DNA from 3 places in the Clostridium chauvoei genome. Region 1 is predicted to be linked to each of the others. Evidence: a T-box and tRNA genes for the amino acid it is inferred to sense, from the RefSeq annotation. Region 1 holds a T-box; the other regions hold tRNA genes.
The links. The T-box of region 1 lies ahead of BTM21_RS11490 (glycine--tRNA ligase). A T-box ahead of a tRNA ligase gene usually reads a tRNA of that ligase, here a tRNA-Gly.
Positions count from the first base shown of each region.

Region 2: it has a tRNA-Gly gene. The T-box ahead of BTM21_RS11490 (glycine--tRNA ligase) is inferred to sense a tRNA for this amino acid. The anticodon was not compared.
Region 3: it has a tRNA-Gly gene. The T-box ahead of BTM21_RS11490 (glycine--tRNA ligase) is inferred to sense a tRNA for this amino acid. The anticodon was not compared.

Region 1 covers NZ_CP018624.1:2,434,367-2,437,642, reverse strand. Annotated here, with positions in the region: gene lysS (lysine--tRNA ligase) at 1-891, shown strand, start outside; tRNA gene BTM21_RS11505 (tRNA-Asn) at 1,124-1,198, shown strand; tRNA gene BTM21_RS11500 (tRNA-Asn) at 1,228-1,302, shown strand; tRNA gene BTM21_RS11495 (tRNA-Asn) at 1,334-1,408, shown strand; T-box leader at 1,565-1,732, shown strand; gene BTM21_RS11490 (glycine--tRNA ligase) at 1,781-3,172, shown strand.
Region 2 covers NZ_CP018624.1:2,296,955-2,300,230, reverse strand. Annotated here, with positions in the region: T-box leader at 1-181, opposite strand, end outside; tRNA gene BTM21_RS10740 (tRNA-Leu) at 324-407, shown strand; tRNA gene BTM21_RS10735 (tRNA-Gly) at 417-491, shown strand; gene BTM21_RS10730 (HNH endonuclease) at 609-1,019, opposite strand; gene BTM21_RS10725 (hypothetical protein) at 1,224-1,898, shown strand; tRNA gene BTM21_RS10720 (tRNA-Gly) at 1,963-2,036, shown strand; tRNA gene BTM21_RS10715 (tRNA-Lys) at 2,041-2,116, shown strand; SAM riboswitch class I at 2,285-2,393, shown strand; gene BTM21_RS10710 (Na+/H+ antiporter NhaC family protein) at 2,501-3,276, shown strand, end outside.
Region 3 covers NZ_CP018624.1:503,453-506,728, forward strand. Annotated here, with positions in the region: gene BTM21_RS02285 (amidase domain-containing protein) at 1-813, shown strand, start outside; tRNA gene BTM21_RS02290 (tRNA-Arg) at 956-1,032, shown strand; tRNA gene BTM21_RS02295 (tRNA-Arg) at 1,079-1,155, shown strand; tRNA gene BTM21_RS02300 (tRNA-Gln) at 1,161-1,235, shown strand; tRNA gene BTM21_RS02305 (tRNA-Lys) at 1,240-1,315, shown strand; tRNA gene BTM21_RS02310 (tRNA-Gly) at 1,370-1,444, shown strand; gene BTM21_RS02315 (alpha/beta-type small acid-soluble spore protein) at 1,508-1,690, opposite strand; gene BTM21_RS02320 (alpha/beta-type small acid-soluble spore protein) at 1,771-1,953, opposite strand; gene BTM21_RS02325 (alpha/beta-type small acid-soluble spore protein) at 2,030-2,212, opposite strand; gene BTM21_RS02330 (ECF transporter S component) at 2,467-3,066, opposite strand.

The DNA.
Region 1 (3,276 bases):
ATAGCTGGTGGAGCATCTGCTAGACCTTTTGTTACTCATCATAATACATTAGATATAGATATGTATCTAAGAATTGCTCCAGAATTATATTTAAAGAGATGTATAGTAGCTGGATTAGAAAAGGTTTATGATCTTGGAAGAACATTCAGAAATGAAGGTATGTCAGTAAGACATAACCCAGAATTTACTATGATAGAATTGTATCAAGCATTTTCAGATTACAATGATATGATGGAAATAACAGAAAATATGGTTGCATATGTTTGCGAAAAAGTAAATGGTACAACTAAAGTTAATTACCAAGGAACAGAAATAGATTTTACACCTCCTTGGAGAAGAATAACTATGGTTGATGCTGTAAAAGAATACGCAGGCGTAGATTTTAATGCAATAAAATCAAATGAAGAAGCTCAAGCTATAGCTAAAGAAAAGCACTTAGAGTTCAAAAAAGAACTTAAATACGTAACTAAAGGTGAAGTATTAAATATGCTATTCGAAGAATATGCAGAAGAAAAGATGATACAACCAACATTTATATGTGATTACCCAGTAGAAATCTCACCTTTAACTAAGAAAAAGAGAGATAATGCTGAGTTTACAGAAAGATTTGAAGGATTTGTATTTGGTAGAGAAGTATGTAATGCTTACTCAGAATTAAATGATCCTATAGTTCAAAGAGAAAGATTTAACCAACAAGAAAAAGAAAGAGAATTAGGTGATGATGAAGCATACATGATCGATGAAGAGTTTATGAGTGCTTTAGAAACAGGTATGCCACCAACAGGCGGATTAGGAATAGGAATAGATAGAATGATAATGTTCTTAACTGATTCAGCATCAATAAGAGATGTCATCATGTTCCCAACAATGAAGCCACAATCAAATAAATAATTCTATTTAAATAAAGGGCAAGTTTTCTTGCTCTTTTTTTTATATAGATAGTTAAAAGATTAAATAAATTGGTGTGAATATGTTAAAAGTTATTAACATTAAAATAGATTTTTTTCTTAAAAACTGTGGATAAAATGATTTAAATGTGAAAAATAAAAGTTTTTTTACTTTTTTTTATAAAAGGGGTTGTCATATTAAAAAAACATGATATAATATCTAATGTAATCAATATTCCGCGATAGCTCAACGGTGGAGCACTCGGCTGTTAACCGATAGGTTGGAGGTTCGAATCCTCTTAGCGGAGCCATTTGATTTAACATGTTAATATAAAAATATTCCGCGATAGCTCAACGGTGGAGCACTCGGCTGTTAACCGATAGGTTGGAGGTTCGAATCCTCTTCGCGGAGCCATTTAAATTTAACATGTTTATATAAAAAATATTCCGCGATAGCTCAACGGTGGAGCACTCGGCTGTTAACCGATAGGTTGGAGGTTCGAATCCTCTTCGCGGAGCCATTTTTTTATCTAAAGGCTTTTATAAGAGTAGATATAGTCTATTGTTATAAAAGTCTTTTTTATATTTAAAAAACAAAAAAGAGATAAGATTTATATTTATAGTATTGTTTTACTTGACATATAAAACTCTTTTGATAAAATTGATGTATAAGTGAATATTACATGATGATAAAGAAGAGTAATTTTAAATTTAATTTTAGAGAGACGATGGTTGCTGAAAATCGTTATTAAATTAAAATGAATGGCGCTTTTGAATGTATTGATTTAGAAAGATGGGCTATAGCCAAGAAGGGTGGAACCGCGGAAGAAAATTTCGTCCCTTTAGGTTTATAAGGCCTTTTTATTTTACATTAAAATATTGGAGGTATGAAAATGGCAGTAGAAAAGACTATGGATAAAATCGTTGCACTTTGCAAAAATAGAGGATTCATATTCCCAGGGTCAGATATTTATGGTGGATTAGCAAACTCATGGGATTACGGTCCACTAGGAGTAGAATTTAAAAATAATGTTAAAAAAGCATGGTGGAAAAAATTCGTTCAAGAAAGTCCATATAATGTAGGTGTAGATTGCGCTATATTAATGAATAAGGAAGTTTGGGTAGCATCAGGACATATTGGTGGCTTCTCAGATCCATTAATGGATTGTAAAGAATGTAAGGCTAGATTTAGAGCAGATAAATTAGTTGAAGACCATATGACTGAAAGTGGAGTAGAAGTAGCATCAGCTGATGGTTGGAGTAATGAACAACTAAGAGAATATATAGAAAAAAATAATATAGTTTGTCCAAAGTGCGGAAAAATGAACTATACAGATATTAGAAAGTTTAATTTAATGTTTAAAACTTTCCAAGGTGTTACAGAAGATGCTAAAAACGAAATATACTTAAGACCTGAAACAGCACAAGGTATATTTGTAAACTTCAAATCAGTTCAAAGAAGTTCAAGAAAGAAAGTACCATTCGGTATAGCACAAATAGGTAAATCTTTCAGAAATGAAATTACACCAGGTAACTTCACTTTCAGAACAAGAGAGTTTGAACAAATGGAATTAGAATTCTTCTGTAAACCAGGAACAGATTTAGAGTGGTTTGGATATTGGAAGGATTACTGTTGGAGCTTCCTATTAAATCTAGGAGTTAACAAAGAAAACTTAAGAATGAGAGATCATGCTCAAGAAGAATTATCATTCTATTCAAATGCAACATCAGATATAGAATATCTATTCCCATTTGGTTGGGGAGAACTTTGGGGAATAGCTGATAGAACTGACTATGATTTAAATAAGCATCAAGAACATTCAGGTCAAGATATGAGCTACTTAGATCCAACAAACAAGGAAAAATATATACCATATGTTATAGAACCATCATTAGGAGCAGATAGAGTTGCATTAGCATTCTTAGTTGATGCTTACGATGAGGAAGAATTAGAAGGTGGAGATACAAGAACAGTAATGCATATACATCCAGCATTAGCACCATATAAAGCTGCTATATTACCACTTTCAAAGAAGCTTTCAGAAAAGGCTTTAGAAGTATATGGAGATTTAAGCAAGAAGTTCAACTTAGAATATGATGATGCAGGAAGTATCGGTAAGAGATATAGAAGACAAGATGAAATTGGTACACCATACTGTATAACAATTGATTTTGAAACTTTAGAAGATAATGCTGTTACTATAAGAAATAGAGATACAATGCAACAAGAAAGAGTAAAGATAGAAGAGTTAGATGCATTTATTTCAAAAAGCTTAGAATTTTAATTTAATTAATTAATAGCTTGGGAATTATTTCCCGGGCTATTTTTATTTTTGGATAAGTTGACGAATTAGTAGTTATATCAAGAATAAATATAAATAATTGTATA
Region 2 (3,276 bases), 140 kb from region 1:
GGTTCCACCCTTAATTGCCTAAAAAGGCCTCTTAAAGTAGTTATCGTAACGTGATAAAACGGACTTTATTAGAGTCACTCAGAGGGGGTCTTCAACTAATTTCAAATAAGAATACTTACACCAAACGTAATCTCTCTCTGTAAATGAAGCTTTAGTTTACTCTTCTCTTCAACGTATTTTCATTATTTGTTATTAATTATAATAATATAAAATATTAATGTCAACTAGAAAAAAATAAGATATTTATTTACTAAAAGGTTAAAAATTATAAATTTTATATTGATTTTTCATGAATATTTTTATATAATGAAGTAAATAGGTAAGCAGATGTGGCGGAATTGGCAGACGCACTAGACTTAGGATCTAGCGCCATTGGCGTGGGGGTTCGACTCCCTTCATCTGCACCAATTATATTTGCGGAAGTGGCTCAATGGTAGAGCGTCACCTTGCCAAGGTGAATGTTGCGAGTTCGAGTCTCGTCTTTCGCTCCAAAAAAATAACACAGGCAACTGTGTTATTTTTTTTGCTTTCTAAACATATTATGTAATACAAAGGTTTTAAAAAAAGGGTGATAAAAAATCACCCTATATTGAATAATAAGTTAAATTTTAGCTAATATTAATATTATTAAATAAATGTTCAAGTTCAAGTTCATCTAACATAGAGTGGGAGTAGAGTTTTCCACCCATTAAGTGTTTTATAATTTCATCTTTTTGATAACCTTCTTTATATAGTTTAAGATTTTTTATTAATCGTTTAAGAGAGCAACTAGGTAATTTTAAAATTTCTGAAATCTCTTTGACGCTATAAAAATCTTTAGGTAAAAGCTTGTACAATTTGTCTTGAAATTCAAGTTTATATTTTAAATCTGTTTCAATACAATTATGGGGGCCATTTTTTCCTCTATGATGAAGGTTACAAAGATATTTATAATTTAAATCGAAGTCGTACCCCCCTTCATGTTTGTGGACTATATGATGAACATCCGCTGGTGAGCCGCAAATTTCACAGTGGTACAAAGCTTATGCCTCCTTTTTTTTACTATCCTTACTTAAATTATAAGGTAAAAATGGTTAAAATTCAAAGGTATTAATAGGCAAGTTTTCAGAATGTTCATTTAAGCAAGGGATTTAAAATAACCTTTAATACACAATGAAACAACTTGAAAAGATGGTACATTATACTATATAATATATTATATAGTAGAAAGAAAGGTGATAAAGGTGAGACAGAATTACGACTCTTTTGACTACTGGGAAAATCTTATAAGTGAAAATAAAACTATAAGAGGACATATGTTTATGGATACTCCCCCTACAGAGAAAAGCCTTTACATTCACACATTAATTTATTGTAGGAATAATGGACTTAACAATGTTTGGAGTTATTTTCCAAATGAAAAAGCTTTACTGGGGTATATCCAATATTCTTTTTTACAAGAAGCTTTTTATAAATGGATCTATGGAAAAGATAGATTAATTTTAAGGGTACCAAATACTCCTGTAGAAAAAGTAATATCTGATGCTCAAAGTAGTAGAAAGATATCAGAAGAAGAAGCTTCACTAATGATAAAACAACTAGATATGCTTAAGAAGTGTTGGGATTTACCAACTGAAAAGGTTCTACCTGAAATATTAAAATTTGTAAGAGAATTTAATAGAGTATGGTATGGAGATCATACAGAATTTTTATATATAAAGATATTCAAAAGTGCTGAGGATTTAGGTGAGTTTGTAATTTCATCTAGCTATATGACCTCAACAACAAGTGACTTCGAAAAAAGAGTTACTGTTGATATAGACAATTGGAGAGAAATCTGCAAGAATGCCGTAGTAGATAGAAGAATAGGAGAGAAATTCAAAGATATTTTATTGAAATCTCTAACAGAAGTGATTTAAAGTGTACAAAAATTGTTGACAGTAATTATTATGTATATTATAATAATTACTGTCAGTAAGACATGCGGGTGTAGCTCAATGGTAGAGCCCTTGCCTTCCAAGCAAGTTACGTGAGTTCGATTCTCATCACCCGCTCCATTATGCGTTATTAGCTCAGTTGGTAGAGCACCTGACTCTTAATCAGGGTGTCCCGGGTTCGAATCCCTGATGACGCACCAGAAAAGATTAGCAATTGCTAATCTTTTTTTATTTCTACTTTAAGTGTACTAAATAAAAAATAGTAATAGATATTTAATAAAAGAATATCTAAATAAATAAAGAAATAATTTTTATATTGACATCTTACTATTAAATTGATAGTATAATAAAGAAAATTTAAAATTGATATCTTATCAAGAGCGGTGGAGGGACTGGCCCTATGAAACCCAGCAACCAAAAAACATTCATTAGTTTTTATGGTGCTAAATCCTGCAGGTAAAACCTGGAAGATAAGAGGCGTAGTATATACTTTTTTAAATAAGTTATTTAAGCTTCTGATTTTGTCAGAAGCTTTTTTTTATGACGTTTTAAATTTAGATTCTATAAAATAGGAGGCGGAGAAAATGAAGAGTAAATCATCAATATTATCATTATTACCTTTAGGTGTATTTATAGCAGTATATTTAGGAATATCTATAATTGCTAAAGATTTCTATGCAGTATCTGTAATTGTACCATTTTTAGCAGCAGCATTAACTGCAATAATCATGAATAGAAAAGAAAAATTTGAAAGTAAAGTAGAAATATTTTGCAAGGGGGCGGGAAATTCTAATATATTATTAATGGTATTAATTTTTATTTTAGCAGGAGCTTTTGCTCAAACGGCTAAAGATATGGGAGCTGTTGACTCAACTGTAAATTTGGGGTTATCATTACTTCCAAGTAGTTTATTAATACCAGGGATATTTATAATAGCTTGTTTTATAGCATTATCAGTAGGAACATCTATGGGAACAATAGTAGCGTTAGTTCCAATTGCTGTAGGAATTGCAGATAGAACTGGAATTACAACTGCTTTAGCTGTAGGAGCTGTTGTAAGTGGAGCTATGTTTGGAGATAATTTATCAATAATATCAGATACAACAATAGCAGCCACAAGAACACAAGGTTGCGAAATGAAAGATAAATTTAAAATGAATTTTAGAATTGTTTTACCAGCAGCAATAATGACAGCTTTTATTCTTTGGTTTTTAACAAAAGATGCAAACATTACAAATGTAGAAACTGTTGAATATACTTTTATAAAAATCTTGCCATATATAGCTGTAATAACATCAGCTTTAGTAGGAGTTAATGTTATTCTAGTTTTATTAGGTGGTATATTAATTTCAGGAATTAT
Region 3 (3,276 bases), 940 kb from region 1:
TTACATTATTCAGCGCTAATAGATTTATATAGTTCTATAAAGGCTAGAGCTAAGTTTTATCATGTGTATTTAAATATAAATTCTATTAATAGAAGAGGAAAAACAATTGAAGTAGACGTAGATAAAATAATAAATATAAAATATAAAAATTCTAAAGTATTAACAGAATATAAAGATAATCATTTAATTTATCTAAATGATAAAAATGGAGAGTTATTTGTTAGTAAAGATATAAATGAAGAAGGAATGAAAGCTAGAGAAGTTTTTAATACTATTGATTCTTATGAGGAGTATATTAAAAATAAAATAAGAGTTACTAAAAAGAATAGATTTAATTTAAAATCTAAAGTAAATAAAAAAATAGTAAATAAAATAGGATATAGACATTCAACATATGATGGGACTAAGGCGGCAAAATGGGCTAGTGATAATTGGAATGCATTAGAAGAGTATGAAGGAAATGATTGTACTAATTTCGTTTCTAAAGCATTAAATGCTGGTGGTCTCTCCATAGATAGCATTTGGAAACCTGGAAGCTATGCTTGGATAAGAGTTATAAGTTTAAGAAATTGGTTGGTTAATACAGGGTATGCAAAAGAGTATAAAAGTAATAATGAATTAGAATTAGGAGATGTAGTACAATTATATAGTAGATCTAAAGATAAATGGTCTCATTCTACAATAATTACTTCTATAGATAGTGATGGACAAATTTATGTATCTGCACATTCATATCCTTATCATAATAGACCATTGTTTTCATATTATCCTACATATGCCTATGCCAATATTCGATTTTTAAAGATAACATAAGGATAATAGATGTTATTTTGTTAAAGGTTAAATATGATTTAGTATATTCTGACTTTTTTTTATTTTGGAACTTTAATTTTTTTGTTAGAATATGTTGACAAGACATACCTTTAGGGGTTATGATATACAACGTAATGTGCATGCGGCTTTAGCTCAGCTGGATAGAGCAACGCCCTTCTAAGGCGTGGGCCAGGAGTTCGAATCTCTTAAGCCGCACCAAATGATTTGATTAAGTTATTGCTTGTTAAATCATTTAAAGTTACTTGCGTGTTTAGCTCAGCTGGATAGAGCAACGCCCTTCTAAGGCGTGGGCCAGGAGTTCGAATCTCTTAACACGCACCACACGCTGGGATATCGCCAAGCGGTAAGGCACCGCACTTTGACTGCGGTATTCGTAGGTTCAAATCCTGCTATCCCAGCCATTTAGGTTTACTAGCTCAGTCGGTAGAGCACTTGACTTTTAATCAAGGTGTCCGGGGTTCGATTCCCCGGTAAGCCACCAATTTAATGCTAAGTTATTTAATATATAAGAACTCAGTTTTACTGAGTAATTCGTGCGGAAGTGGCTCAATGGTAGAGCGTCACCTTGCCAAGGTGAATGTTGCGAGTTCGAGTCTCGTCTTTCGCTCCAAAAAAAGAAGTGTAGACTATTCTACACTTCTTTTTGTTTATGTCAATTGAAATTGAGTCAATATTACTTGATACCTGATTCGTATTGTTGAACCATTCTCTTAACCATTTCTCCACCAACGCTACCGCATTGTTTTGAAGATAAGTCTCCGTTGTAGTCTGTAAATGGAACTCCCATTTCACTTGCAACTTCATTCTTAAATTTTGCTAATCCATTTTTGGCTTCTGGTACTAATGTCTTTGCCATAATTAAAACCTCCTACGATTCCAATATTAATTATTGAAATCTCCTAATTATTTTAATATTTAAATTTATATTACAGTCTATTATTTAAGTCCTGATTCGTATTGTTGAACCATTCTCTTAACCATTTCTCCACCAACGCTACCGCATTGTTTTGAAGATAAGTCTCCGTTGTAGTCTGTGAAAGGAACTCCCATTTCGCTTGCAACTTCATTTTTAAATTTTGCTAATCCATTTTTTGCTTCTGGTACTAATGTTTTTGCCATGATAAATTCCTCCTAAAAATTTAATATTAAAATTAAACTTATTATTGTTTTAATTCTAGATGTTTAAACTTTGATGTTACTTGATACCTGATTCGTATTGTTGAACCATTCTCTTAACCATTTCTCCACCAACACTACCGCATTGTTTTGAAGATAAGTTTCCGTTGTAATCAGTGAAAGGAACTCCCATTTCACCTGCAACTTCATTTTTGAATTTGGCTAGTCCGTTTTTAGCTTCTGGTACTAATGTTTTTGCCATTTTAATTCCCTCCTTAAAACTTTAAAAAGTTTTTTTATTTGCTAAGCTTTTCTGCTTTGCATTATTATATTGTGCAGAATAGAGTTTTATAAACTATAAAATTTAAACCAAAAAAGGGAAAAGAGTTTTATTTATACATATATTGGACAGAAGTTTTAAGTAAACCTGCCAGTGATTAATATTAGCCTTAGGAAAGATAAATATTCATATAAAAAAATAGCTATTTAAAATTTAAATAGCTATTTTTTATAAAATTATTGTTTTTTTATTTTTAATATTCCAAGTACAACAGGTATAGTTATTAATGCTGAAACTATAGCTTCAGGAATACCATTTGATACTCCTATAGCAAGTAAAGTTCCAGAAACAGCAGTAGTAGAGATGTCTCTGGCAGCTGCATATTGCTCTAAGTATAATAAGTAAGTTAATCCTAAAACTCCAACGGTATTAGTAAGAGTAGCTAATACTGCGGAAATACCTATTGTAACACTTTTATTTTTAATTATATTTTTTAAAAGTTTATAAATGTAGTAGGCTACTATACCTATTAAGACCCTAGGTACAAGAGCTACTATTGGATTGTAGAATACAAATGAAGTAAGTGTTGGTGCAGTGAAATTTTGATACATTGAAAATAATCCAAACATTAAACCAACAGTTGCTCCTACAATAGGCCCCTCTAAAATTGCACCAATAATTACAGGTACGTGCATAATTGTCAACCTAAAAATAGGTAGTGTAATGAATCCGAGACCAGATACACCTAAAAAGATAGAAATACCTGATAACATTGCTATCATTACCATTTTTCTTACATGTCCTCTCGAGCCGCTCATTTCAGTTGTTTTTAACATTTAACTCCCCTCCGTTCTTATTCCTTTATGGATATAATTCGGTAAAAATGATTATTAAATTTTAAAAGTTCAGTTTCATTTTTGAATACCGACGATTTTATTTTAGCATATGTATCGTAAGTGTAAAGGGGAAATTTATCTTAAATTATAGAATTCTAAAATTTTATATTGAAGAAAAGTTTATATTGTTATAGAATGAGTATAACAGAT